2 regions of the Virgibacillus salarius genome follow, and region 1 is predicted to be linked to the other one. Evidence: riboswitches for the same ligand, from Rfam matches in the RefSeq annotation. Region 1 holds a riboswitch; the other holds the start of a gene.
What was found. A riboswitch is a leader RNA that binds a small molecule or an ion and turns the genes downstream of it on or off. The one in region 1 is predicted to bind preQ1.
Positions count from the first base shown of each region.

Region 2: it holds a riboswitch for preQ1, as region 1 does, so the genes downstream of both, queC (7-cyano-7-deazaguanine synthase QueC) here and queF (preQ(1) synthase) in region 1, are expected to answer to the same signal.

Region 1 is NZ_BAAACY010000143.1:6,938-18,294, reverse strand. Features, by position in the region: gene ABDZ84_RS17460 (APC family permease) at 1-1,397, opposite strand, end outside; gene ABDZ84_RS17455 (queuosine precursor transporter) at 1,715-2,323, opposite strand; gene queF (preQ(1) synthase) at 2,447-2,944, opposite strand; PreQ1 riboswitch class I at 3,278-3,324, opposite strand; gene yidC (membrane protein insertase YidC) at 3,395-4,162, opposite strand; gene ABDZ84_RS17440 (hypothetical protein) at 4,117-4,485, opposite strand; gene ABDZ84_RS17435 (TRAP transporter permease) at 4,890-7,040, opposite strand; gene ABDZ84_RS17430 (DUF1850 domain-containing protein) at 7,044-7,526, opposite strand; gene ABDZ84_RS17425 (TAXI family TRAP transporter solute-binding subunit) at 7,544-8,536, opposite strand; gene ABDZ84_RS17420 (response regulator) at 8,648-9,289, opposite strand; gene ABDZ84_RS17415 (ATP-binding protein) at 9,300-10,934, opposite strand.
Region 2 is NZ_BAAACY010000110.1:445-19,617, reverse strand. Features, by position in the region: gene hpaB (4-hydroxyphenylacetate 3-monooxygenase, oxygenase component) at 1-15, shown strand, start outside; gene ABDZ84_RS14320 (flavin reductase family protein) at 363-836, shown strand; gene hpaE (5-carboxymethyl-2-hydroxymuconate semialdehyde dehydrogenase) at 897-2,399, shown strand; gene hpaD (3,4-dihydroxyphenylacetate 2,3-dioxygenase) at 2,438-3,418, shown strand; gene hpaI (2,4-dihydroxyhept-2-ene-1,7-dioic acid aldolase) at 3,459-4,379, shown strand; gene ABDZ84_RS14300 (fumarylacetoacetate hydrolase family protein) at 4,537-5,325, shown strand; gene ABDZ84_RS14295 (fumarylacetoacetate hydrolase family protein) at 5,322-6,083, shown strand; gene ABDZ84_RS14290 (5-carboxymethyl-2-hydroxymuconate Delta-isomerase) at 6,106-6,486, shown strand; gene ABDZ84_RS14285 (GntR family transcriptional regulator) at 6,656-7,333, shown strand; gene ABDZ84_RS14280 (TRAP transporter substrate-binding protein) at 7,818-8,852, shown strand; gene ABDZ84_RS14275 (TRAP transporter small permease) at 8,868-9,356, shown strand; gene ABDZ84_RS14270 (TRAP transporter large permease) at 9,346-10,650, shown strand; PreQ1 riboswitch class I at 10,915-10,961, shown strand; gene queC (7-cyano-7-deazaguanine synthase QueC) at 11,048-11,713, shown strand; gene queD (6-carboxytetrahydropterin synthase QueD) at 11,710-12,159, shown strand; gene queE (7-carboxy-7-deazaguanine synthase QueE) at 12,140-12,862, shown strand; gene ABDZ84_RS14250 (hypothetical protein) at 13,138-13,332, shown strand; gene rodA (rod shape-determining protein RodA) at 13,341-14,513, shown strand; gene ftsW (putative lipid II flippase FtsW) at 14,514-15,629, shown strand; gene ABDZ84_RS14235 (hydroxymethylglutaryl-CoA synthase) at 15,762-16,940, shown strand; gene ABDZ84_RS14230 (peptide ABC transporter substrate-binding protein) at 17,623-19,173, shown strand, end outside.

The DNA of each region.
Region 1 (11,357 bases):
TTTATTTCTTTTTTCATGTGCTCGTCGGCATATCCTTTACCATATTTGGCCATGGAGTAGTTATAAAGTATAATGCCCAATAATATCCATATCCCTACAATGATCCATTCATATGGCCAAATTAAAGCAGATGGCATACCTGGCAAATAAAGGGTCATAACTCCTCCGGACATTAATACAGCTATCCACCCTATTGTAGTCCCTCCAGGAAGTTTAAAAGGACGTTTCATATTAGGAGCTGTTCTGCGCAAAATAATAAAAGATACTGCTACCATTAACCACGCTACTACAAGTCCTAAGCCACCAGCATCAACTAGCCATACTAAAGCAGGCCGACCAAGTAAAGGAGCTGCTGTAGATAATACAGCAATTAATAGAATAGCTTTATGGGGCGTTTTATATTTAGGATGTAACTCTCCAAGTGACTTTGGTAACATACCTGCATTTGCTAAAGCGAAAATAGCGCGACTACCACCTACATAAAACCCAATCCAGCTTGTTAAAATCCCACCAATCCCTCCAAGCACAAGAAAATTCCCCATTAATTTACTATTGCCAAATGCTTTTGCCATTGCATCAGCGGTAACTAAGTTGGACGCCATAAGCTCAGAAGCATCTAAAATTCGTGATACCCCAAAAATAATGGCAATATACCAAATAACAGCGAGTACTACTGACACAATTAATAACTGACCAATCTTCTTTTGTGGTAAATTAATCTCTTCCGCCGCTTGCGGAATGACATCAAATCCAACAAACATAAATGGTGTCATAATGATAACTGTTAATAAACCTGCTACACCAGTTTCAACTAACGGCTTCATATTTGCTATATTCCCGCCAAATGTGCTACCTGTTATTAACATAAGACCTGCTATTAAAATTACTAATGTTAATATAAAGGAAATAACTGTTGTTAGCTTAATACCTCGATAATTAATCCAAGCAATCAATAACGAACCAAGAATTCCTATACCTGCCCAGGTTACTGTTACATCCCAGCCAGCTATCGTATATAAGTACCCCTGGCTGTAACCAGGTATGACATACTCGAAAACTGTAGGAAATGCAACAGCTTCAAATGCGACAACAGACACATAACCAAGAATAATGGCCCATGTAGCAATAAACGATGCTACTCTGCCCATTGCCTTATACGTATATACATGCTCTCCTCCAACCAATGGCAGCGCTGAGGACAACTCGGCATAAGTTAATCCAACTAAGACAACAAGTAGCCCTCCAATAGCAAAGGCTAGCATCGCTCCCATGGAGCCAGCTTCTGTAATCCATAATCCAGACGTAACGACCCATCCCCAGCCAATCATTGCTCCAAAAGCAAGTGCAAGCACATCTTTATTACCAAGAATCTTTAATAGCTTATCCGATTCATCCATCCATTTCCCCTCCTCAATTTGTAATTACATCACCATTATATTAACTAATTATTCAGAATTATTACCTTATACGAATCTCTTTTTTATAAAGTTGCCTACTTAATGATGCATACGCAACCCTTCCTTTCATATATTCATGAAAATTAAAAACCGGCCATAAAGATAGGAACCTGAAGTAGGAGATCCTATCAATATAACTGGTTTTAATCTAATGTTTTGCTTTCATTCTTCAGCAAAGTCAATGGAATTGGCAGTTTATAAATCTTTGATTATCTTTACAATAAATAAAATCCTATAAACAATTAAAAGTTACTTTATTATTTTGCCTCAAGCTTCCTCGCCCATTTAACCAACAAATAAGCAAACGGCGTATCTATTATTGCAATGATTAGTTTAAATATATATTGGGTGACTATCATACCTAATAGAACTCGTAGCGGCACGATTCCCCAGAATGCGATGGTTATAAACAGACTTGTGTCAATAAGTTGACTTGTCATCGTTGAGACATTATTTCGTATCCATAGCTTCTTCTCACCATGGCTTGCACGAAGACGATGAAAAATACTTACATCAAGGTGTTGACTTGCTATATAAGAGAGCAAGCTAGCTGCAATAACACGAAAGCTACCACCTAGTATTTGTTCGAATTCTGATTGTAGACCAAATGCTGGTGCAGCAGGTAAATGAACAACAATAAATATGAAAAACACCGCAAGCAACTGGGTTATAAATCCTGCCTGAACCGTTTTTCTAGCTGTATTCTTTCCATATACTTCTCCAATCACATCTGTAAGCAAATAGGTCACGACATATACAATCGCAGCCCCAGGCAAAATAAATTCTCCTATTTGAAACAGTTTAACAGCTAATATATTTGATAGTAATAAAAGCCCAACAAATAACGCATTAAGATAGATAAACATAAAACTCCTCTTCCTTGTCCATTAATATGCCAGCACGTCCTAATCTTCACTACGTTGTAAATCTGTAGTCTGTGCTGCAAACGAGATTATAAAGGAAGAGACCTAAACCTAACCCTCTACTTTTTAACGATTATCTATATTTTCTGGGTATAGATCATGATTCATTAGTCTTTGATCTGCCATCTTCTCAAATTTAGTACCCGCTTTACCATAATTACAGTAGGGATCTATGGAGATCCCTCCACGCGGTGTAAACTTTCCCCAGACCTCAATATAACGGGGTGCCATTAAATCAATCAAGTCATTCATAATAATATTTATACTATCTTCATGGAAGTCACCATGATTACGAAAACTGAACAAATAAAGCTTTAGTGACTTACTCTCAACCATTTTTTTATCTGGTATATAGCTAATATACACCGTCCCAAAGTCAGGCTGATTTGTTTTAGGACAAAGCGTGGTAAACTCAGGGCAATTAAATTTAACAAAATAATCACGACCCGGGTGCTTGTTATCAAAAACCTCCAGTACGTCCGGTGTGTAGTCAAAAGCATACATCGTTCCTTGACTTCCTAGCTGTGTTACACCAGTTAACTCATCATTACTTCTACTAGCCATCGCGAAGCCTCCTTTTAAATATTCTTTCGCTAAAACAAGTGCGTACCTACTTAATACTCCATTTAGAAACAAAGCATTTAATATAATTCACCAAAACGAACAAGTGCAAGCGCCGATTTGAAACCTAGCGACCGGAGCGAGTCAACGGATATAAAGGAATCACGGTGTGCTTTGCGAGCCGATGGTGACTTGTCGTAGGGCAATTCGTGAAGTAGCCTCGTTTCTGGGTGCTGGAGCTCAACACGCCCATATTTATCCACATCGGCTAATTTTGTAATTCTCTAGACAAACAAAAAGCCATGGCCTAAGGCACATGACTTTTTATTACATCATTTGTCCTTAGTTTTTTATAGAGGGTTAAAGCTAAGAACCTCTCCCGCACGGAATGTTTTCTACTATCCATTCCACTCGAGTAATTATAAATAGGATACATTCGGATGTCAACGCTATTTAATGTTGGATTTTCGGATAGTACAATCTTTTTGCTAACAATGTTTGAAGAACTAAAAACAGTCCACTAACCGTCCAATATAATGGTAATGCAGCAGGTGCATTAAAGGAAATAAACCCTATCATAACAGGCGATAAGAGCGACATAACCGCCATCTGCTTCCTCTGTTTTTCGTCCATCCCTGTTAACGATACTCTCGATTGAATAAAGTAAATAGCCGCTGCGACAAATGGTAGAATCAAATCAACCTGTCCTAAATCGAACCAGAGAAATGAATGTGCGGCAATTTCTGGCGAATTCCTAATCGCATAGTAAACCGCTATGATAATCGGAAATTGAATAAGCATCGGCAAACACCCCAATGAGCTTAAAGGGTTAAATTGATGCTTCTGGTAGAGTTGCATCATTTCCTTTTGCATCTCTGCTTTCGACTCTGCATCTTTTTTGTCCTTATACTTATCCGTAATAGCATCCATGTCAGGCTTCATTTCGCTCATCTTTTCTTTCGTCTTTGCAGCACTTTTCGTTTGTTTTAAAGATAATGGCATTAAAAGCAAACGAATAAGCAACGTTAGAACGATGATTGGTAATCCATAGTCGCCACCAAACAGTATGGCAATATATTTGATAAGCTGCGAAAAGGGATTTTCAAAACTAAAAAAACCTGCAGCGCTAGTATCACCTTGGCAACCCGTTAAAAAGATTACAAGAATAATACTAATTACACTATATTTCTTAAGGAATGTGAATATAAATTGACGATCCATTGTTGTCCTCCTCGTTTTGATAATTCATTTGCTTGGAACGAGAAGGATTCGTTGTCTGTATCATCATCAGGCGATGCTATTCGATTTGTCTTTTTAATTAACCATTCAATAACCTCTCTACATTCGCCAAATAATTCTTGCATTGGCAATAACCGTACACGTAGATTATGATATTCCCTTGTCAAAATATTATTATTTTCTATAATATTTCGCGCATCTATTGTTAAGAATTGATAGGTAGATACAATCGTAAGTAATATACTAATATATAGATAGAATGGCGACACATCATTAACTACTTCATTTAATAATTCTATCATCACTTATATTCACCTCCTTTATCAGTCTAATATCTATTATATCATAGGATTACAAAAGCTTAAATGAAGCTTACCGAAATGGTGAGCATGAGTAAATATAAAATGAAACTTCAATAAGTGGTGGTATTACTGCCAGTTGTTTGTGGGATAACAAAAGCATAAGCACCCGACTAGATACGTAGCGACTGGGGCGAGTCAACTAAGATAAAGAAATTACGATGTGCCGATGATGACTTATCGTAATACGATTCGTGAGTCGCCTCGTTTCTGGATGCTGGAGCTGGACGCGTCTCAACACACCCCTATTTATCCACGGCTAATTTTATAATTTCCTAGACTATTAAAAAAGATGTTGATATCGATGCTTTTGCATGGATAATTAACATCTTTTTTATCATTTATTTCTATTAACCGACCTGATTTTCTCTCTCTCTTTCTATTATTTTTCGCCAGTTGGAGGATAGAACTAAAATAAGAGCTAATATGCCTGCCATATCTGTCCAAATACCAGGATAGATGAGCAGCAATGCTCCTAAGGTTGCCATCACTCGGATATACCAGGGAAGTGCATCCTTCAAAAAGCCTTCAGCTGCTACGGATAAAAGAAAAACCCCTGTTAGTGAAGTCACCGTAATAAGTAGTAGATTCCCAATCGTAGCATCGATCATCAACATTTCACGAGAAAAGACGAACATAAATGGTACAATAAATCCAGCAATTGCTAGTTTCATTGCTTGCATGCCTGTACGCATCGGATCACCACCGCTAATACCTGAACTTGCAAAGGCAGCTAACGCAACTGGCGGAGTGATATTAGCAAAAATTCCAAAATAAAACACAAACATATGTGCAACAAAAATAGCTGTTTCATCTGTTCCAGCTAATTCTCTAAAATATGGTAATTGTAGTAATATTGGGGCTGCCATTGTACTTGTAATAATATAGGTTGGAATGCTTGGTAATCCCATCCCTAAAATAATCGACGCGACCATCGTTAACGCTATTGTGATTAAAAGCTGAACAAGGGGACTCTGAATCATTTCACCGACACTTACGATGGAGCTTGCAATCTCAAGCGCTACACCGGTTAAAGAAGCTATACCTACAATAATGCCAACCGCACCACAAGCAACTGCCACAGGAATGGTTGTACGAACACCTTTTTCCAATGCCCCAAAAAAATCCCGAACATCTATTTCCTCTGCTTTCACCTTTGCCTTTTTACGTATAAGATTAATGACTAAAGGTATCAGGACAATTAGCCCAAGCTCTAACCAGTTATCACGTAACATCGGCATACTTATCCCTGATAGGAGTGCTCTTATCTGAGATTCAAATATAAGAAATAAAGAAACTGCCATTCCGATAAGTAACATTCTTCCAGTACCTGTAATAATAATCGTTGATACAATCGACCAAAACGCTGCGTAGAATGGCGTCTTCCCTGTAAATAGCAAATACAATAGGATAGCCATTGGAATCAGGAGATGACCACGTTGGATTAATACCTCCTTCACAGTTGGCAACTCATTCTTATTTAATCCACGTAAACCAAGCTTAGAAGCCCTAATATGGACCTGGAGTAAAATACCAATATAAAATAATAATGCAGGAATAATTCCAGCTAAGATCACTGTTGTATATGGTATACCTAGATTCTCAGCCATGATAAAGGCTGCTGCTCCCATTATTGGAGGTAATATTTGCCCACCAACACTAGCAGAAGACTCGACAGCCCCTGCAAAATTCTTCTGATATCCTACTTTTTTCATTAACGGAATCGTAAAAGCACCCGTTGTCACTACATTTGCGATAGCGGAACCATTAATTGAACCTAAAAAGCCGCTTGCCAGAACAGCCACCTTAGCTGGTCCACCCTTCGTATGACCAGCTACCGCCATTGCCAGATCATTAAACATCTGCCCCATTCCCGATTTACTTAAAAATGCACCAAACATAATAAATAATATAATATAACTAGCAGATACTCCGATTGCTGTCCCTAGGATTCCCTCTGTGATGTAGATTAAATGAGATAGAATTCCTTTCGAAACACTTAATATAATGGGACCTGTTAGCTCAGGATATATGGATAACTTTACGTAAAACCCATAAGCAAGAAATCCAAATGCGAGTAACGTTAGTCCCCACCCCGTCACCCTTCTTGTAATCTCAAATAATATAATAAGGACAGCAATACCGACATAAACATCTATATCGTTAATTTGACCACCAGATTCAATAATTCGGTTAGCAGATGCAAGCATATAAATACCAAGTAGGAGGGATATCCCCGCAAACAGATAATCATAGACGGGGATACCGTTGTGCTTTCTTTTTTTCATTATAGGATATAATAAAAAACCTAACACCATTAATGTGTATAAATGAAGACTACGTTGTTTGATATCTACAAGTGAACCAGCATATGACGTATAAAGATGAAACAAACCTAATCCAGCTGCTAACACGGTAATTAGGATGCCTATAACTAATGGGTATTGTGTACGTACATTGCTTTCCCGTTCAAACCCCTCCAAATTTGCTTTTTCATTCATATATCATCCCACCATTTCTTTTACTGTTGTCCATAGAATGAAGAAGAGAGGCGCTTGTTTAGCCTCTATTATATAAGCCATATTACTTGCTTCCAAAGGGTATCTTTTCTTTTGATAGATCAACTGGTAATCATTCATTAGCGAAGACCTTAGCACTAGCTCGGCACCAATCACTCTATCTATCTGCATATATACCCAACCATCTTGAACTTCGGTTGAATGCTCTGACCATGTAGGAACTCCAGCACCAAATGTTTTAAATTTGGTGGAATCTAATGAAATAATTTGATCATCAACTATGAAGTTTTCCACCCAGGCTTCCTTTTCAACAGAATGAATCCACTGTAAAGAAAAAACATCATCATTTTGAAGAAAAGCATAGGTGATGGTTGTTCCTTGTGATACAAGTATTGCATTTACTGGTACGAGCAACACACCTAGCCCAACCATTATAATCGTTATCACTATCCATTTAAGTCGCGACATCCTTTTATTGAAGCATCTTATTTTAAAATCCCCTGTTCTTCATAAAACTTTTTAGCACCTGAATGGATTGGGACTACCAAACCTTCGGCCAAGTCATCCCGATCGAGTTGTTTTAATGCACTTATAGATACCTCTTCGCTTCCTAAATAATCGTAATATCGTTTCGTCAAATCATATACGAGATCTTCGCTAAGCTCTGGAGAAACAGTAATTATGTTTTGAATACCAACCGTATTTACCTTTCGATCTAGGTTATACATCGCCTCATCTCTAGCTGGAATCGTAAATTCTTTATAGAATGGATACGCCTCCATTAGTTTTTTTGCAATTTCACCGTTAATTTCTACAAATGCTACTTCGTTTTGCTGCATTAAATCAGTTATATTACTATTCGGTACTCCAGAGGTGAAGAATGCTGCATCTAAATTTCCGTTTTTCATTTCCTGTACACTATCCGCATAACCAGTATGCGTTACTTTGGAAAGATCATCGTATGATAATCCAAGTACCTCTAATACCTTTTTAGCGCTTTGCTCGACTCCTGAACCAACTTTACCAACACCAACACGTTTTCCTTCCAAATCTTCGATTGCTTCGATTCCACTGTCCGCTGTTGCGACAACTTGAACAACATTTTGATACATACCAGCCATTGCTTGCACATCCACTTGATTACCTTCAAACTGTCCCTTTCCTTGAAGCGCATCGTAACCTACATCACTCATAATAATACTCATCTGATTTAACCCATCCTGCATATTCTGAATATTCGCTACGGAAGCACCAGTAGACTCGACAGTGACATTATTAATATAATCACTTTCTTCAAAAATAGGCTTTAATGCTCCGCCAATGGGGTAGTACGTTCCCGAAGTACCGCCAGTCCCAAAAACAATTGGTTGACCATCACCACTAACTTCCTCCGAATGTTCGGCTGCTTCTTCCTCTCCACAAGCTGATAAAGCGATAATAATTGAAAACATACATATCAACACAAGGTATTTTTTCAAAACAAGTACCCTCCTTTAAAATCCTTTTCTATATGATAACGCTTTCATTTTATTTTAAGAATAATATGAACATATTGTACATTTTGTTCATATTGGTCTTTTAGATAGCCATTAAATAAGCTTGTATCGATTAACTGGTCTACCAACCACACCATACTGGAGGATAATCTCTACGCGATCCATCTTCTCTAAGTAATCCAAATATCTCCTTGCGGTAACCCGTGCAATACCTATACTTTCAGCTGCTTTATCTGCTGAAGCAGGCTCATTCTGGGAGCCTAAAAATTCAATTACTTGATTCAATGTTTGTTTATTTAAGCCTTTAGGCAGCAAATGTCCTTGTCTACTATTCTGTTCATTCTGCATCATTAAGACATCAATCGTTTGCTGATCTACCTTTTCACTTGCATTAAATTGGCGACGATAACGATTATACTTAGTCAGTGCCAGAACAAGACGATCAAATTTGAATGGTTTAATAATATAATCGAGAGCTCCGTGATGTAGCATATTACGAACCATATTCATTTCATTAGCTGCGGAAATGATAATCACCTCCAAATCCAACTCTAACTCCCTTAACGCTTTAAGTGCTGCGATACCATCTTGTTCAGGCATATAGATATCCAGCAGAACGAGATCGGGATTGTTGTATTGACATAATTCCAAGCCTTGCTTCCCGTTTTCGGCTATTGCAATAACGTGAAAGCCCTCTACCCTTTCTACCATTCTTTTATTGACTTCTTGTACCATAGGGTCGTCCTCAATCAGCAATACTTTCACTTCTGAATCTCTTATCACGGAACCCTTCCTTTCTCAACATCATTGGAATCGTTATAATAATTTGTGTCCCCTGATGTAATACTGAATCAACTGATATAGTCCCTTCTGCCTTGGATATCATTTGCTGTATTAAATATAGGCCAATTCCTGATCCGGATTTCCCTTTGGTCGTATAGCCCTTTTCAAAAATTCGATCCGTATCAACGATACCAATTCCATTATCAATGATTTTTATCATACAATCCGTTTCATTTTGATAAATTGTGATATTAATCCTTTTTTGCTTTATCTCTGATATAGCACATGCGTCAATTGCGTTTTCAATTAAATTCCCTAGTATGAGCACCATATCATGATTGTTAAACACAGTTGGAAATGCTTTTATTGACGTTTGACCGTCCACTCTAACATCAATTCCTAGCTCTTCACCTCTACGTATCTTGCTAATAAGCAAACCTGCAATACTATAACTTTTAATTCGTTGCATCATGAACCTTGTTAAGGACGCCTGCTTCTGTGTCGTTTGGAAAACATATTCCAACGCTCGCTCATTTTCTTCTAACTGAATTAATCCTGCAATTGTATGAAGCTTATTCATATGTTCATGATTTTGAACACGTAATGCATCGACAAAAGCTTTTACACCTGTTAACTCCTCTGCCATCTTTGTAACTTCTGTCCGATCTTGAAAAACCACCACACAGCCTATCCGTTCGTTTTCTATTTCTATTGGAATCCGATTTAACATAATTAGCTTCTCATGAACTCTCAATGTTTCATTATAAGCTGCCGTCTGCCCTCTTAATTGCTGTACCATTACTTTGTCTTTCAAGACCGTACTCATGAGAGCATCATTAACATCCATTTCAATATGTAAAATCTCTTTTGCCTTTTCATTAAAAACAACTAACCGCTCATCACGATCTACAGCAATAACGCCTTCATGCATTGCTTGAAAAACTGTTGTTCTCTCTTTTAGCACCCTCGCTATCTCATATGGCTCCATCCAAAACGTCTGTTCTTTAACATGTCTTGCCAATAAATAAGAACCAATGATTCCAAAGGCTATTGTCAGTAAAGCAATGATCATTATTTCTACTCGTATAGATAAAAGTATGTTCCAAAATGATGGGAGCATATTTCCGACAAGCACTACTCCTATTTGTTCAAAACTATCATTAACAATTGGAACAAAAGAACGGATAGCAGTTCCTTGTTCCCCCTTCGCTTTTGAAACATAACTATGCTCAGCAAAAGCAGCCCCTTCATCCTTCCCTGACGATACCGTTCCGAGCTGTTTTTCGATTGGATGGGAGAATCTGATACGGTTCATATTTAAAACAACAATGTAATCAACTTGATTAATCGTACGTATTCGCTCAACAATTGGATTGATTGTTTTCCAGCCTCGTGCTTTTACAATTGAATCCTTTATTTCTGGTAAGTTCGCCACGATCCTCCCTGTCATAAGTCCACGCTCACCAAGCCCTTCTTCTTTTCCTTGAAAAAGATTGCCGATAAGCATAATGCCACCAATTAAGAGCGTAAATAGAACAATCCCAAAAGATAGAATCATAATCTTTAGTCTAATTGGCATTTTACGAAGACTTACCATTCCCCACTTCTCCTTAAGTTTAATGATTGATAGAATATTATGATAAAATAAAGTGAAACTTCCATCCGTGGGGGGGTTTTGTTTATCCCCACGGATGGTTAGGTGAACCAATCGGACATTTACTGGCAGTTGTTCCACACTTCCCATTTTGGTTTCTCTTTATTGCTTGAAGTGGGTATCTTACTGCCAGTTATATGCGGGATAAAGTAAAACTTCCGTCCGTTTTTACTAAAACAAATACGTACAAAGGCTTCATTCGCCACTTCCTGTGGCAACGCCTTTGTGACCTACTTCCATGGAGGCCCGAACCAATCGGACATTTACCGGCAGTCGATCCATCGCCCTTATTGGTTTCTCTTTATTACTTGAAGCGGGAGCTTACTGCGGTTATATGCGGGATGAATGACCACACACTGAACTTTC
Region 2 (19,173 bases), on a different contig from region 1:
CAAGTGAAATTATAAAATTTTCATTTTTTATATCAGAAATGTAGCGATATTTTATTATAAAAGCCAAATAAAATTGATGGTAATACATTGAGCCTAGAAATTGGCTCGGTGTTCATTATTAAATGAAAATTACTTTCTCTAATACAGTTATAAATTGTAATTTACTTAAGCCAACAGGCAGCCACATGAAGGAAGCTATAAGGTTCTCAAGTGGTATATTGCAATATAACGGTGATAGCCAATGGTTGGTGGTAGTAAAATCGAATGCGTTATGAGTAAGACTACCAAGATAGATGTTCTAAGTAATTTCCATGATTTCCGTAGAGTCAGTTTCCATCTTACAATAAAGGAGGAGAATTAGCATGGAAAACAGAGAGTTTCGTAATGCAATGGGGAGATTTGCCACTGGAGTTACGGTAATTACAACAAAATCGGGAGATAATCATCATGGCATGACAGCGAATGCGTTTATGTCTGTTTCACTAGATCCTCAATTGATAACGGTTTCCATTGACAATCGAGCTAATATGTTAAATAAAATAAACCAGTCTGAGAAATTTGCTGTTAGTTTTCTGTCTGATAAGCAGCAGGATATTTCCATGCACTTTGCTGGTCAAGCAAATGCTGACGAGGAAATAGAATTTGATTATATACAACAAGTTCCGGTAATCCAAAACGCTCTAGCCTCCATAGTATGTGATTTAGATCGTAGCGTAAAAGTTGGAGATCATACATTGTTTATTGGTAAAGTGATCGATATGAATGTAACAGATGGAAATCCGTTAACATTCTTCGGTGGAAAATACGGAAAACATGAACCCGTTGAATATGTATAGTTAACGATCGAAATTATTATATATGATTTAATATATTATATTCAAAGGAGTGGAAATCACATGGCTAATCAAGTAGCTGATCAGCATTTGAAAATGAAACAGCAAACAAAAGATATCAAGCTCTATATCAATGGAGAATTCGTTGAAGCCGAAAGTCAGCACACATTTGAAAATATAAGTCCATATACAAATGAAACCATAAACAAGGTTGCATCAGGTGATCAAGCTGATATTAAGAAAGCTGTACAGGCAGCAAGAGCTGCCTTTAACGGAGAATGGGGCAACTTAAAAGTAAAAGATCGGCTTGCATATGTCTACAAAATTGCAGATCTTATTGATGAGCATATTGAAGAGATAGCCCCTCTAGAATCATTTGATACTGGTTTACCAATAAGTCAAACCAAGAAAATGGTGAGTAGAGCAGCCTATAATTTCCGTTTTTATGCTGAAATGGTTTCTACGCGTATGGTAGGAGAAGCATATCAAGTGGATGATGAATTTTTAAATTATACCATTCATAAACCAATTGGTATTGCTGGGTTAATTACACCATGGAATGCACCATTTATGTTAGAAACATGGAAAATAGCACCAGCATTGGCTACTGGGAATACCGTTATCTTAAAGCCGGCGGAGTGGTCTCCATTGACTGCTAATCGATTGGCAGAAATCATAGACAAGGCAGGACTTCCTAAAGGCGTATTTAATGTAGTTCACGGCTATGGAGAAACAGCAGGTGCTTCCCTTGTAGCACATCCCGATGTTGAGTTGATTTCATTTACTGGAGAGACGACTACTGGCTCAGAAATCTTAAAAAATGGTGCGGACGCTTTGAAGAGCTTTTCTATGGAGTTAGGTGGAAAATCACCAATTATTGTTTTTGACGATGCTGATGTTGAACGTGCACTTGATGCATGTACATGGGGGATATTCTCGTTTAATGGAGAGCGCTGTACGGCGAATTCGCGCTTGTATGTGCATGAACATATAGCTGATGAGTTTATTCATAAGTTAAAACAACGTATAAACAAGATAAAAGTAGGAGATCCGTTAGAAGCAGATACACAGGTTGGTCCACTTATTCATAAAAATCATTATGCTAATGTCAGGAATTATCTTGAAATTGCTAAAAAAGAAGGATGCGAAGTAATTAGTGGAAATGTTCCAGACAGCAAAGGTAATTACGTTGCGCCAACCCTTATTCTGAATGCAACTAATCAAATGCGTGTGATACAGGAAGAAATATTTGGACCAGTTATTGCTGCAATGACATTTACAGATGAACAAGAAGTTATTGACTTAGCTAACGATGTTCGCTACGGCTTAGCTGGTTACGTTTGGACACAGGATATACAACGGGGGCATCGTGTTGCTCAAGCGATTGATTCTGGTATGTTATGGGTGAATTCACAGAATGTACGTGATTTAAGAACACCATTTGGAGGATCAAAGCACAGTGGAATTGGTCGTGAAGGTGGACATTATGCCTTTGAATTCTATACGGAAACACAAATTATCCATGTTGCTTTAAAGGATCATCCTATTCCGCAATTTGGAAAGTAATAGCTGTCATGATTTTATATGGGGAGGGGAATGCCAGCATGAACTTTGATATTATTCGTTCAGGTCGTGCCATTTTACACGTAACCGATTTAAAAAAGTCTAAAGCTTTTTATGAAGCGCTCGGATTTATCGAGTCAGAAGCGGATGATGAGAATATTTTTTTCCGCGGGCTGGAAGAACACAATCATCACAGCCTCTGGTTAAGAAAGAAACCGGAGGCTGCTGTGGAAGCAATAAGCTATAAAGTTACCTCTGAAAAAGATCTCGATGAACTGGAGAAATTCTTTCTTAGCCAAGGCAATGATGCGAAGTGGTTAGAAAAAGGGACACAACGAGCACTTGGGCGTGCATTACGAGTTCAAGATATTTCTGGTTTACCATTAGAATTTTACGCAGAAATGGAGACGGTTGACCGCCTATTACAACGCTATGACCTGTATAAAGGTGCGAAAGTACAGCGGATTGATCATTTTAACTGTATGGTACCAAATGTGGAGCAAGCATATGACTTTTATATCAACCAACTTGGATTTATGTGTTCAGAATATACCGTTGGAGAAGAAGATAAAATATGGGCTGCTTGGCTACATCGTAAGCCATCCGTTCATGATGTTGCATTCATGAATGGGCAAGGACCACGGCTACATCACATTGGTTTTTGGCTAAAAGACCCAATGAGTTTAATAGATGGTTGTGATGTGCTTGCGGCTATGGGGTATGGACCAAATATTGAACGTGGGCCAGGTCGTCATGGATTATCCAATGCCTTCTTCTTGTACCTAAGAGATCCAGATGGTCATCGAATTGAATTATATAATGGAGATTATTTAACGAGTGACCCCGACTTCAAACCAATTAAGTGGGATTTAGATGATCCAATGCGACAAACATTTTGGGGACATGAAGCGCCGGACAGCTGGTTTGAAGAAGCGTCTAGAGTTTTGGATGTACAAACTGAGAGAAAATTGCCGCTACATGAACCGAAATTGAAAAAAAGAAAACCGCAATTTGTACTATAGGTTAATTCAAATCGTTTAATGAAAAGAAAGGATGAGCAAAATGACCAAGACATATGAGGAAATAAAGCAGCGTTTAAGGGGGTCAATCACTCCAGTTATTACACCGTTCAAAGCTGATTTTTCAATTGATTACGATAAACAATCGGAACTGATTGAATATCAGTTGAACAATGGTACACATGCGATTTCTGTTACAGGTACATCAGGGGAACCAAGTTCACTGACCATTGAAGAACGGGTCAAAGTAATGGATAACGCGAAGAAAACAATTAATGGTCGATTACCATTTGCACCAGGTACTGGCTCAACGAACCACGATGAAACCATGTATTTAACAAGAAAGGCACAAGAAATTGGTGCAGATGCAGCCATGGTTATTGTTCCATATTATAATAAACCGAATCAGCAAGCATTATATAAGCATTTCAAGACGGTAGCAGATTCGGTGGATATACCAATTATTGTATATAATATTCCGGGTCGCACTGCATTAAATATGGAAGTAGAAACATTAGCTAAATTAAATGAGGATTGTCCAAATATTGTGGGTGTTAAAGAATCAAATAAGGATTTTGAACATGTGAACAGAGTAATGCTTCGTTGTGGTAGAGACTTCCTATTATATTCAGGTATTGAATTACTTTGTTATCCGATGTTGACTATTGGTGGTGCAGGATCAATCAGTGCAACAGCTAATGTAGAACCAGCAAAGGTAGCGGAGATGCATGATGCATGGACAATGGGGGATGTGAAGCGTGCACAAGACTTGCATTTTGAATTAATGAAATTAAATGATGTCCTATTTAAAGATACAAACCCTGCACCAGTAAAGACAGCTTTAGGGATGATGGGGAAAATCGAACCCGTATTACGACTGCCGATGGATTTACCTTCAAAATCGCTTCAAAACGAAATTCGTGAAACCTTGGTTGAATACGGGAAACTTTTACAGCCCACTTAAGGAGAACAACATAAGAGCAAAAGTAAGCTAGTCAATGGGCAATGAGGCTTATGGGTATATTTTTTCATAGTACTTCGAGCTTAAGCAATAATCTTTTGTAACAGGATTGGGTATTGCTTAAGCTTGGTATATAGCTCAGAAAAAAGGATGATGAATCATGAAAACCGTTCGCTTAAAGATGTCAGGTATACAGCATTATAGGGAAGCCAAGGTCGATGTTGAAAATGGGAAAATCGAAATTGCTGGAACATCGTATAAGCAAGAGGAGGTTTCGTATGATATCCCTGTGTCTGGAACAGTTTACGGTACGTTATTAAACTATCAGGGCGAATACAAACAACTAGAAAAGGCTATGTATGAAACACCATATCTAGCCCCTCCCAAAGCACCGATTTTATATATTAAACCTGTCAATACATTTGCTTCTGCAGGATCGATGATTGTCCTACCTGAGGACATTTCAGAACTAGAGATGGGTGCAGCCTTAGGTGTTGTAATAGGTAAATCAGCAACCAAGGTTAATGAAGTCGAAGCATTATCGTACGTAGAAGGATATACGATTGTAAATGATGTTACTATTCCACATGATAGTGTTTATCGACCAGCTATTAAAGAAAAGGCTCGCGATGGTTTTTGTCCAATTGGACCCTGGGTTGTAACACGTGACTCTGTAGATAGCCCTAATGATTTACAGATTCGAGTAAGGATTAATGGTGTGTTGAAACAAGAAAATAATACGAAAAATCTTATTCGTTCCGTTGAGAAACTAATTGCTGATGTGACCGCGTTTATGACATTAGCAAAAGGTGATGTGCTATTAGTTGGCATACCAGAAGACCCACCTGTTGCCAGAATAAATGATGTTGTACAGATTGAAATTAACAAGATAGGTATATTAGAAAATACGATAACTACCGAAGAAGCACTAGTAGGAGGGAGAGCATGAAGCATGCACGAATTGCTTATCAGGGACTTGTCCATGAAGCAGTTGTTGCAGAGGATGGTATCCAACTAAATGATGGAAGAATGGTAAGCGAAGATCAGGCAGTGTGGCTGCCTCCAGTTAAGCCAAATACAATTTTTACATTAGGTTTGAATTATGCCGATCATGCGAAGGAATTATCGTTTTCTCCAACTCAAAAAGACCCACTTGTATTCTTTAAAGGTCCAAATACACTAATTGGTCACAAAGCCAGCACCATGCGTCCAAGTGATGTTGCATTTATGCATTATGAATGTGAATTAGCGGTCGTCATTGGCAAGGAAGCGAAACAGATAAGAAAAGAAGTTGCATATGATTATGTTAAAGGATACACAATTGCAAATGATTACGCGTTACGTGATTACTTAGAGAATTATTACCGGCCAAACTTAAGAGTGAAAAATCGTGACGGTTGTACACCAATAGGACCATGGTATGTAGATAAAGCCGATGTGAAGGATCCTATGAATTTAGCATTGCGTACATACGTCAATGGAGAAAAAACACAAGAAGGATCAACTGCTGATATGCTTTTAGGAATTCCAGAGTTAATTGAATACTTAAGTGGATTTATGACCCTGTTCCCAGGAGACATTATTTTAACCGGCACCCCAAAGGGCTCCATAGATACAGCAGTAGGAGATGAAGTAGTAACCGAGATAGAAGAAATCGGTCGTCTTGTCAATACAATAGTTGGGGAGGAAGCCTTTCTATCTAATTAATATGGCGAAAGGAGAAGAGCTTGTGCCACATGTAATCATTGAATACACAGATAATTTAAAAGCGGCGAGTATCCCAAAATTATTGAAAACAATAAATACCACACTACTTAACCATCAAGATATCATTCCGATTGGTGGACTTCGTTCCAGAGCTATTGAATTGAGTGATTATCTTGTCGCTGATGGTACTCAAGATGACGCTTTTGTACATGCTACGTTAAAAATAGGAAAAGGACGAACGGAAGAAGAAAAAAAGCGATTAGGTGATGATTTGTTTCGTGCCATCGAACAGCATTTTTCTACGATCTATAAAGATCGTTATCTTGCATTATCTATGGAAATCTATGAATTTATCTCTCCTACGTATAAATTAAATAATATTCATCAGCGCTATAAAAAATAGTATTGGAGAAAGTTCAAAATAGTTACTAGCACAAAGCGATCAAATATTTATGCCAAATAGCTGGGAAAGGCCTGCCACCAATTGATGTTATCCTAAAGGGTAACCTGTTGAAGAGGAGGTATGTAACCATTTTGACATCATATATAATATAGTATATGATTAATCCACTATGGAAAATAAAACAATTACTAAAAAACAAAAAGCTTATGATTATATGAAATCAAGAATTATTGAAGGGTACTATGCACCTGGTCAACGCATTGTCATTAATCAATTAGTAAAAGAACTATCTACAAGTGCAATTCCAATACGAGAAGCTGTACGGCAATTAGAAGCAGAGGGATTAATTGATTATCAGAACAATATTGGACCGGTAGTTACGCCAATTGATAAAAACGAGTATTTAGATACGATTTCCGTATTAGCAGTTATGGAAGGATATGCGACTGCATTGAGTAACCAACAGGGCTTCTCAGAAGAGAAAATAACGGAGTTATCAACGAAAAATCAACAAATGAAAGAGGCTATTGAAGCATTTGATTTTCAGGCTTTCGGAAGATTAAATCGGCAGTTTCATGATTTAATCTATACCCATTGTGAAAATAGATTTTTGGTTGAGGAAATTCGCAAATCTTGGAGAAAGTTAGACTCAATACGGAGAACAGGTTCTGCATTTCATCCTAAACGTGCTTTTGCTTCTATTCAAGAGCATCAACAACTCATAGATTTACTTCGTAGAAAAGCTGATTTTGAAACGGTTGAAAAGGTAGCTCGTATGCATAAATTAAATACAAAGGAAGCATTTAAACATCAACGTAACCAAATCCATGGAGATGCCTTTATATAATATGCAAGGTGTTATTGGATCGATTTTTTTGCTGGTAATTATACACGATGGCAATGCTTATGGGAACAGATAAGGTGGAGTATGTACTTGTTCACAAGATGAAAACCGTGCTTGTAAAAAAGGCTCATATTCCTGTTATGTAAGTAGGGAGCTGACGAATACAGACAGCTCCTTTTACATAGTCTAGGAAATTAAAAAATTAGCCCATGTCGATAAATATGGGCGTGTCAAGCCGGGTCCAGGTTCAGCGCTCAGAAACGAGGTGACTTCATGAATTGCTCTACAATAAGTCATCATCGGTTCGTAAGCACACCGTGATTCCTTATCTCCGTTGCCTCGCCAGTCGTTACGTTTCTAATCGAAAGAGAAAAAATTCTGATAATTCACAATTGACATTATATATGATCTTATATATAGTTTTGTATACCAAATGGAAGCGTTATCAAAAGGATGATGGCTGAATTTATTCCTTGGAGGGAAAATGATGTTTGATAAGCTTGGATATTTTATTGGGATTATTGTATTGCTTTTACTAACAGCTTGTTCTGAAGGAATAGCTTCCACTGGATCACAACATAATTTAATTATTTCTCATTTTTTACCCGGGAGTCATCCGGTTCAGACTCAGGTGTTACAAGGTATAGGTAATGAAATAGAAAAAAAGACAGATGGAGACATAACCTATGAATTATATCCCTCCAATGCATTGGGAGTGGCAGGATCACAATATGATATGGCTGTTACGGGAGAAGCAGATATTGCATTAAGCGTTCATGGATATTCTCCTGGGAGGTTTCCATTGATGTCTGTTATGGAACTACCTTTTTTGGCGGAAACAGCTGTCCATGGTTCGGAAATAATAGCAAATCTCTATGAAGAATTTCCAAGTATTCAGGAGGAGCATGCTGATACGATACCATTATTTTTATTTACCGCAGAACCTGCTCAGTTAATTACGAAAAATCACCGTATTGAATCACCTGAAGATGTAAAAGGTTTACGTGTTCGATCTCCATCTCCGTTAGCTAATGATATTTTGGAAGCATTAGGAGCTGTACCTGTATCTATGCCAATGGGAGATGTTTATGAGTCACTAGAGCGAGGTGTTATCGATGGAGCGATGGTTCCTTTGGAAGCGCTTTATAATTATCGTCTACATGAAATAGCGGCTTATATCACAATTGGCAACTTCTCTGCAACTCCTTTCTTTTCGGTAATGAATAAGGAAGCATATTATCGTTTTACAGATTCGGAAAAACAGGTCATAAATGAAGCTACAGGAATAGAAGCGTCTATAGAAAGTGGAAGTGTTTTTGATGTAGACGGTCAGACAGGAAGGAAATTAGCAAAAGAAAATGGAGCAGAGGTAATTGATTTAACAGAGGAGCAATTAATTCCATGGAGAAAGGCATTGGACCCAATTGTTCAAGCATGGATAAATGACATGGAAAATAGGGGCTATCCCGGTCAACATATTTATGATCGAGCATTTCAATTAAAAGCGGAGCTAAAGAAGTAGAAAGAAGGTGATTAGATGGACAGCATAATGAAGCAATTAAGTAGAGTCATTCATTATATTGCTCAAGTCATTCTATTATTGATGGCGATCTTGATTACATTAGATGTACTCAGTAGATGGATTCTTAAAGCTCCTATCACGGGTACGGTCGACTTTACGGAGCTAGGTCTATCACTTGTCATCTTCTTAAGCCTAGCTTACACACATGTCAGAGAGGGACATATTACAATTGACTTTGTAATTGAGCGATTCTCAACTCGTATACAGTGGATATTTGAATCTGTCATTAATTTGTTAATCACGGGTTTAATGCTACTTGTAGCATGGAGTACCTGTGAATATGCAATTCGTCTCTTTTACGCTCATACGGTAACAGGTGATTTACGTATTCCACTTTTTCCGATCGCCATGTTAGCAGTTATAGGGACAATGTTATTCGCGCTAACCGCATTTCTGCATGCTATTCATTATTTGCAAAAGGTGGTTCATTCAAATGAGTCCTGAAATAATCGGTTTTATTAGTATTATTGCATTGATTGTCTTGTTATTACTAAAGGTTCCCGTAGGTATTTCTCTTTTATTTGTAGGCTTGACAGGTACAACATTAATAAGAGGTTGGGATGTGGCATTTGCTCAGCTCGGTAGGACTCCATTTGACACGGCGAGTTCCTATTCGTTAAGTGTTATTCCATTATTTATTTTGATGGGCATGATTCTTTCATACACGGGATTGGGAAAGGATTTATACAAAGCTGTAGACAGTTGGGTTGGTCATCTTCGGGGAGGATTAGCAATGGCCACCATTGGTACTGCAGCCATTTTTTCTTCCATTTCTGGTTCACTTAATGCGACAACTGCAACCGTTTCTAAAATTTCACTTCCTGAAATGGAAAAATTTAAATATCAACCGAGTCTATCGACAGCTTGTGTAGCAGCAGGTGGTACACTTGGAATATTAATTCCGCCAAGTGTGATCTTAATTTTATATGGAATTCAAACAAGGGAAGCAATTGGGGCATTATTAATAGCAGGTATTATTCCTGGTGTCATTCAGGTCATTATCTTTATGATTATTATTGCAATTCTTGTTCGGCGTAATTCAACATTAGCACCTGCGAGATCTGAACAAGCAACAATTCGTGAGAAATTACTTACATTAAAAAATGTTTGGCCATTTTTAGGCTTATTCTTAATTAGTATTGGTGGAATCTACTTAGGTGTTTTTACACCAACCGAAGCTGCGGGTGTAGGAGCAATGGGTGCAATTATTTTCGCTTTTTTATCTAGAAGACTTGACTGGAATAAACTAAAGCAATCATTTAATGAATCGTTACGGTTAACTGCCTATATCTTTTTAATACTTATCGGAGCTACATTATTTAGTCAGTTTCTCACAATTAGCAGACTACCTGTGAAGCTTACTTCCTTTGTGAGTGGGTTAGAACTTAACGCATATGTAATTCTGATCTTAATATTAATTGTATTATTTATATTAGGATGTTTTATCGAAGGCTTATCCTTAATCGTTTTAACGCTTCCAATTATTTATCCGATTATTATGGAACTTGGATTTGATGGTGTCTGGTTTGGAATTATTATGGTGATGGCAATCAATATAGGATCATTAACACCCCCGTTAGGAATTAGTATCTTTGTTATTAAAGGAGTCGCGACTAATATTCCAGTACAGACAATTTTCCGAGGAGCTGTGCCTATGATCATTGGGATGATCATTTGCATCGTATTGTTAATCGTATTTCCGCAAATAGTAACGATATTACCTAGCTTAATGAAATAAAATATATTAAAGATCTTCTAAAATGCAAAAGTATTGCTATACATATATCCCTTCGTTGAAAATAACCGATCATTGCTTACGGAAAATTAAAAGCTCTAAATTCTTCAGAAGTGGGCATTGCTTTATAGCCGAACTTCTGTGACTTATACAAATAGTAATGAACCTATTCAAGCTACATTTATAGTGAAAGAAAGAAGTATCTTTCATAATTAGTTTATGAATGGTAAACTAGAGCTGCAACTTAATTAAGAAATCTGTAAAAATACAGGAGAGGTTCGCAATTCCATCCCTCTATAAAAAACTAAGGAGACCAAAACAACACCCTTCTTAGTGTTGTTTTTTTGATGGGAAATGCTAGTTAACGAACACTCTTCTTTGTCGAGGAGGAGAAGCGTCGATGAACGACCAAAAAGCGATAGTTGTATTCAGTGGAGGCCAGGACAGTACTACTTGTTTGTTTTGGGCGCTGAGAAAGTTTGAACATGTAGAAGCAGTAACATTTCAATATGGTCAGCGCCATATCGAAGAATTACAAGTTGCGAGAAATATTTGTGAACACTTGGAAGTTACACATCATCTGTTGGATATGAGTTTGTTAAATCAGTTAGCACCAAATGCGTTAACTCGAAAAGATATCGAGATAACAGAAAATGAGGGAGAGCTACCATCTACCTTTGTCCCTGGAAGAAACCTTATGTTTTTATCGTTCGCAGCAATTTTAGCTAAGCAAATAGATGCCAAACATTTAGTAACTGGTGTCTGTGAAACGGATTTTAGTGGTTACCCAGATTGTCGGGATATTTTTATTAAATCACTGAATGTAACAATAAATTTAGCAATGGATGAACAATTTGTTTTGCATACACCGCTTATGTGGTTGGATAAAGCAGGGGTGTGGGAGTTAAGTGACCAGCTAGCGGCTTTTTCATTTGTGAAAAATAATACGTTGACCTGCTATAACGGAATCAAAGGCAGTGGATGTGGGGAATGTCCGGCATGTAAATTAAGAAAAAATGGGTTAGAAAAATATGAAACTAATCGGAAGAGGGAGCAAGCAAAATGATACAACAAATCTATCCTGTTCCACATCATAACTATTCCTATGAAATTAACAAAGACTTTCATTTTGCAGCAGCACATTATATTCCACATCAAGACACTGGGAGATGTCAGTCCATGCACGGACATACATATTTTACAAATATTACGATTGTTGGTGAAACGCTTAACCACACAGGATTTTTAGTTGATTTTAAAGAAATAAAGGATTTGATTCATAAACGCTTTGATCACGGTGTTATGAATGAAGATATTGCTTTTTCAAATGTGTGTCCTAATACCTTTCCAACAACAGAAATTGTTGCTCGGACGATTTATGAATTAGTACAGGAATATTTAGATGGTTTTTCGCATTCTCCGCGTTGTATCCAAGTGTATTTACGGGAAACGCCTTCTAGTTATTGTGTTTATCGTCCAAAGGAGAATATAGATGAAAATACCAGTAATTGAAATATTTGGACCGACCATTCAAGGGGAAGGAATGGTTATTGGAAGAAAGACCATGTTTATACGAACTGCTGGTTGCGATTATTCCTGTTCATGGTGTGATTCAACATTTACATGGGACGGATCAGAGAAACATCTCATTAAAATGATGGAAGCAGAGGAAATAATGCAAACCTTATATCAAAAGGGTGGAGATCAATTCGGCCATGTAACGATTTCAGGTGGCAACCCAGCGTTACTTAGCCAATTGAGTCGCTTGATTGATTTACTCCATCACGAACAAATAAAAGTTGCTATTGAGACACAGGGAAGTAGATGGCAATCGTGGTTTACTAAAATTGATGATCTAACGTTATCACCAAAGCCTCCTAGCTCAGGGATGAAAACCAATTATCAAACGTTAGATTTTATAATTGATTCGTTACAACATCGACAAAAAGGAGAATATAGCTTAAAAATTGTGATATTTGATGAGGGTGACTTAACATACGCTGAACAGATTCATAAAAGGTATCCTCAGGCTAAATTATTTCTTCAAGTAGGAAATGATGAAATTGGTATGGAAAGTTCAGATAAATTGATGGAGCACTTACTTCAGAAATACGAAGCGCTTATTGAACGTGTAATGACAAACAACATCTTAAAAGATGTGCGGGTGCTCCCTCAATTACATACCTTTCTCTGGGGGAATAAACGCGGTGTATAAGAACACGATGGAGATGAGATATATCTTATCCTAAAGTCTTCACTTTTAAAGAAAAATGATAGGGAAAAATTATAAATATGTAAAATATTTTTACAACCAAAAAGCCGAACTAGATTCAAATGAGAGCGGGTAAAACGTTTCGAATCTAGTTCGGCTTTCTCTTTGGCTAAATTCTTATCTCAAATTCTATATTGATGACTTATTGTCATTTTTTGTTGACATTATGTCATCATGAAGATAAGCTAAATGAAGATACGCTTGGGAGGAATAAATTCATGGCAGCGGACAATTGCAATTTTCGGCATGGTCATTATTTTCATGATCAATTTCTATCAGTTAGCCCATTTAGTAAAGTGTCAACAATGGATAAGGTTACTATGTTAACTATTTTGAATGGGAAGCGACAGGGAGCATCAATCATTTACTGGTGTTTAGGAGAATACATAAACTCTATTATCTATGAAAGGTAACTAAATTCATGAAGGACACTACGTTTAGCCGTATACGTTTTTTAATTATTATCTTAATCTGTTTATTTTTATTTAGTCTGGTGGCTGTGTATAGTGGGTCTGGTCAGTATGCAGTGGCAGATGAGTTTTACTTTGTAAAACGACAATTGTTTTGGTATATAGTTGGATTTCTTATGTTGATCATGGTTGCTTGGTTTGACTATGAATTACTAGAAAAATGGGCTTTTCCAATGTACCTTATTGGGGTTTTGATGTTAGTCTATGTCCAATTGTTCGGTACAGTAAAAAATGGTTCTCAGCGATGGATAGATTTGGGGATCTTTCAGTTACAACCCTCTGAGTTTATGAAACTATTTTTAATTCTTTATATTGCTGTTCTTTTAAAGAAGGCTGGTAGTAAACGTCTATCATTCATTGCTAGTATTCCAGTTGTATTAAAGGTTTCCATCGCAACGGTAATACCATTATTTTTCGTATTAATGCAACCAGATTTAGGTTCGGGCTTAATGATCGTAGCCTCTACATTGACGTTTTTATTTGTCTCCCATATTTCTACAGCTATGCTTTTATTGTTAACCGTTAGCTTAATTGCTTTAATTATTCTACTAATAACCTTATACTATTTGAATTTTGAGTTGTTTTCTCGTTTTTTTCAAGATCATCAATTATCTAGAATTTATGGTTGGTTGAATCCGAATGAATTTGCATCCGATTATGGTTATCAATTAAAGCAGGCTATCCTAGGTATTGGTTCTGGGCAATTAACAGGAAACGGGTTTAACCAGGGTGTGCAAGTCCAAAATGGGCAAATTCCAGAAGCGCACACTGATTTTATCTTTACGGTTATCGGTGAGGAATTTGGATTTATAGGTGCAAGTATATTGCTATTATTGTATTTTCTACTAATTTACCAAATTATGAGGACTTCATTTCATTCAGGTAGCTTGTTTGGTGTTTATCTTTGTATTGGTATTAGTGGGTTAATGGCATTTCAAATTTTCCAAAATATTGCTATGACAGTTGGTTTGATGCCAATAACGGGTATTGCACTTCCTTTTCTCAGCTATGGTGGTAGTGCTTTATTAACTAATTTAATTGCATTAGGAATAATAGCTAGTATCCGAATCAGATCTAATCGTCGCTATGTATTTGGAAAAAATGTATTGACACAAGGTGATTAAATGAAAGAAAAAATACAGCAAATGGATTATCTCTTATTAATAACTGTTCTTTTGTTATCGGCATTTGGTTTAGTAATGGTATATAGTGCTAGTTATCCGATTGGGTATGAAGTTTATCATAATAGTACTCATTTTTTTGTTAGACAGTTTCTTTGGGTGTTAATTGGTTTCTTATTCTTGATAGTCACCGTACTTATACCACTGCATCGGATAAATAGAATGGTTCCATTGCTAGTTATATCATCTATATTTTTTTTAGTTCTTGTATTAATTCCTAGTATTGGAATAGAAAGGAATTATGCACAAAGATGGATTTCAATAGGTAGATTTGTCTTTCAACCAACAGAAGCTATCAAAGTTTCAATGGTTATATATTTTGCCTATATATATGCGAGAAAACAATCGTATATTCACAAGTTTGGCAAAGGTGTTCTTCCACCTCTTCTGCTATTAGCAACTGTATTTATGCTTATCTTATTACAGCCAGATCTTGGAACAGCCTCTCTAATTCTATTTTCCTGTGGAATTATTGTATTCTGTTCTAGAGTTAGATTTATACATTTAGTCGCGCTAGGTACTATTGCGATCTTAGGTGTAAGTTATTTTGCATACACATCACCGTATCGGTTGCAACGCTTAACATCTTTTCAACAGCCATTTGAAACCGCTGCTACTGATGGGTATCAACTCATAAACTCCTATATCGCAATAGCAGCAGGAGGAATAACTGGTAATGGACTAGGGAATAGTGTTCAAAAATTAGGTTATCTACCTGAAGCTCACACGGATTTTATTATGGCAATTATAGTGGAAGAGCTCGGCATAGTAGGTTTAATTATAGTGCTAGCGGCTTATTTAATGATTTTCTATAGAGGCATTCATATAGCTTTTCAACAGAGACATATGTTTCCCAAATTATTAGCTCTGGGCTTGACATTTCAAATAATTATTCAAGCTATATTAAATCTTGGAGCAGTTTCTGGAATGTTACCAGTTACAGGGATTACGCTTCCTTTTATTAGTTATGGGGGTTCTTCTTTGCTGTTTATGCTAATTTCTGTTGGAATATTAATTAATATATCTACATTAAAATACGAAACCGTTAATACACGATGATTGTTTTTGTAGTTAGATTATATTATCATTTATGGTGTTGGTAATAATAAAGGAAACGATTGTGAAGAGAATCACTAATGTAACGAATACGATGGTTATAAAAATGACATTAGTTAGTAAAGGAGTAGAACATTGAAGATAGGTATAGACAAAATTGGGTTTTACACACCACATTTATATGTAGATATGAATAAATTAGCTGTGGCTAGAGACGTGGAGCCAGAAAAATTTACGATTGGAATTGGTCAGGAAAAGATGGCTGTTGCTCCAATTACACAAGATTCAGTGACAATGGCTGCTAATGCAGCTTGGAATATACTAGATGATAAAGATAAGGAAAACATCGATTTTATTATATTCGGTACAGAATCTGGAATTGATAATTCAAAAGCAGCAGGTGTGTATATTCACGAATTACTCGGATTAAACCAACATGCACGAACAATTGAGGTAAAGCAAGCCTGTTACGGAGCTACTGCTGGAATACAGTTAGCAAAAGGTCATATCGCCTTAAATCCAGATAGTAAGGTGTTAGTGTTGGCATCTGATATTGCTAGATATGGATTGAATACTGGTGGTGAGGCTACCCAGGGTGCAGGTGCAGTTGCAATAGTGGTTAGTGCTGATCCGGCGATTCTTGCGTTAGAGGACAAAAGCGCATATTTAACATCTGAAGTAATGGACTTTTGGCGCCCAGTATATTCGGATACAGCTATGGTAGATGGAAAGCTTTCTAATGAAAAATATATTTCTTTCTTCGAAGAAGTATGGGAAGATTATAAGAAAAAATCATTATTGACGTTAGCTGACTTTGCAGCCATTTGCTTCCATTTACCATATACAAAGATGGGTTTAAAAGCATTACGTACGATATATGAGGAAGGAACAACAGAAGATAAAGAACGTCTTTTAGAAAACCTGGAATACAGTAAGCTGTATAATAAGCATGTTGGTAATATTTATACCGGTTCTTTGTATTTAAGTTTCCTTTCACTGCTTGAGCAGAATAAAGGCTTAGAAGCAGGTTCGAGAATCGGATTGTTTAGTTATGGATCAGGAGCTGTTGGTGAATTCTTTACAGGGATAATACAGCCGAATTTTCGTGAACATTTACTAATAGATCAACATGATCATCTACTATCATCAAGAAAAGAGCTATCTGTTGAAGCATACGAAGAAGTTTTTAACAATACGTTACCGACAGATGGTTCTAGTTTAGAATTAGACATCACTGCCGACCCTGCCAATATCACTTTAGCTGGTATAAACAAGCATATTCGTCATTACGTAAACAAAACGAATCACAAGTGAATATAATGATAAATCGGATTACTATAAGAAATCAGAAGCTTGTAGAGAAACTTTTTTGTTTCTTTGCAAGCTTTTTTATAGTCTAGGAAATGATGAAATTGTCCCATCTGGATAAATAGGGGCGTGCTGAGTCGCGCCCAGCTCCAGCACCCAGAAACGAGGTGACTTCACGAATCGTCCTACGAAAAGTCATGATCGCCCCGCAAGCACACCGTGATTCCTTCATCTCCGTTGACTGACTCCAGTCGCAACGTTTCTTTTGGGCGCTTGCACTTTTGTTCTGTATGTCTCTGTTTGTTCGACTCCCACTTCGCTTTTACACAAGTGACAATAGAGAAACCTGTTCAGTTATTTTGGTAGCAATTCTATTTTTCTTTCCCAATTAAAAAATTGGTCGAGAACGAAGTAAGTGGTCATTTTCATATGCTACGAGCTCTTCTAATTCCACATCATGTTACGTCTTTTTTTCGTTACTCTTGGTGAAAATTCTCAAACATTATTATAAGTTGTTTAGAAATTCTACCAGCTGAATGTAATTTTGTGTTTTGATAGTTTATTATTAATTATCATAAATAAATTAATTTTCTAAAAAATACTTTACAACTTTCTTAAGTTAAAGGTATAATTCTTAGTAAGTTTTACTAGCTTCTGCATCACTAGAAAAATAAAAGGGGGCTTTATTATGAGGCTAAGAAGCTGGATATTATTCCTCGTATTTGGTCTATTAATCAGCGTAATTGTTGCCTGCTCCGGTGAGAGTGAGGACGCATCGACATCTGAAGAGGAAACAGATGAGGCAACAGCAGATACGAATGAAGAAAAAGAAGGAGAAAAGGTATTAAATTTTATTAACCCCGAAGCAATCCCGTCAATGGACCCTTCACTTGCAACTGATGAATCATCTTTTATATATTTAGCAGCCACGACGGAGGGGCTTTATCGATTAGATGAGAATGCGCAACCCGTAGAAGGGATCGCAACTGACCATGAAGTAAGTGACGATGGACTTACCTGGACGTTTACTTTACGAGAGGATGCAGTTTGGGAAAATGGAGACCCTGTTACTGCCCATGATTTTGTTTATTCATGGCAGCGGGCTGTTAATCCAGAAACCGGATCAGAATATGGTCCATATATGATGAATGGTGTCATAAAAAATGCAACTGCAATTAGTTCTGGAGACAAGCCTATTGAAGAGTTGGGTGTTAAAGCTGATGGAGATTATACACTAGTAGTAGAACTAGAGAATCCTACAGCATACTTTGAATCTTTAACAACATTCGGTACCTTTTTGCCATTAAACCAGAAGTTTGTTGAAGAGCAAGGTGATAATTTTGCTACTAGTTCCGATACACTTCTAGCTAATGGACCATATAAAATAACGAATTGGAAAAGTACTAGTAGTTCTTGGGAGCTTGAAAAAAATGAAGATTATTGGGATGCCGATACTGTGAAAATGGATAATATTAACTTTGAAGTGGTAAAAGATCCTCAAACGTCTGTTGATTTATATGAATCAGGAAAGATTGATCGTGTTGATTTAACTTCAGATTTAGTTGATCAATATAGTACAAATGATGATTATGTCATTACTCCTGATACATTCGTTTACTTCATTAAATTTAATCAAACGACAACGGATGTTACTGCAAATGTAAATATTCGAAAGGCAATCAGTAAAGCATTCAACAAACAAGCGCTTGTTGACGAAATTTTAAATAATGGATCCATTGTTGCTAATGGTCTGGTTCCAGCTGATTTCACGCCAATGCCTGAAACTGGTGAAGACTTCAGAAAAGTTAATGGAGACCTTGTGACGTATGATATTGAAGAAGCGAAGAAATTATGGGAAAAAGGTTTAGAAGAGATTGGTAAAGATTCTGTTGAACTTGAACTGTTAACAGACGATGATGAAACAACAAAGTTAATGGTTGAGTATATTGCTAATCAGCTTTCTACAAACTTACCAGGTCTTAACGTTACGTTAAAGCAAGTACCTAAAGAGCAGCGGCTTGATCTGGATACAAGCATGAATTATGAAATTCAAGTTTCTAGATGGGGTCCAGATTTCCTTGATCCATTCACGTATATGAATCTTTGGACAACAGATAGTGGCAATAATATGATGGGGTATTCTAATGAAGAATACGATAACTTAGTGAATGCAACTACTTCCTCCTTAGCTACAGATAATGTAGCTCGTTATGAGAACTTTTTAGAGGCTGAGAAAATC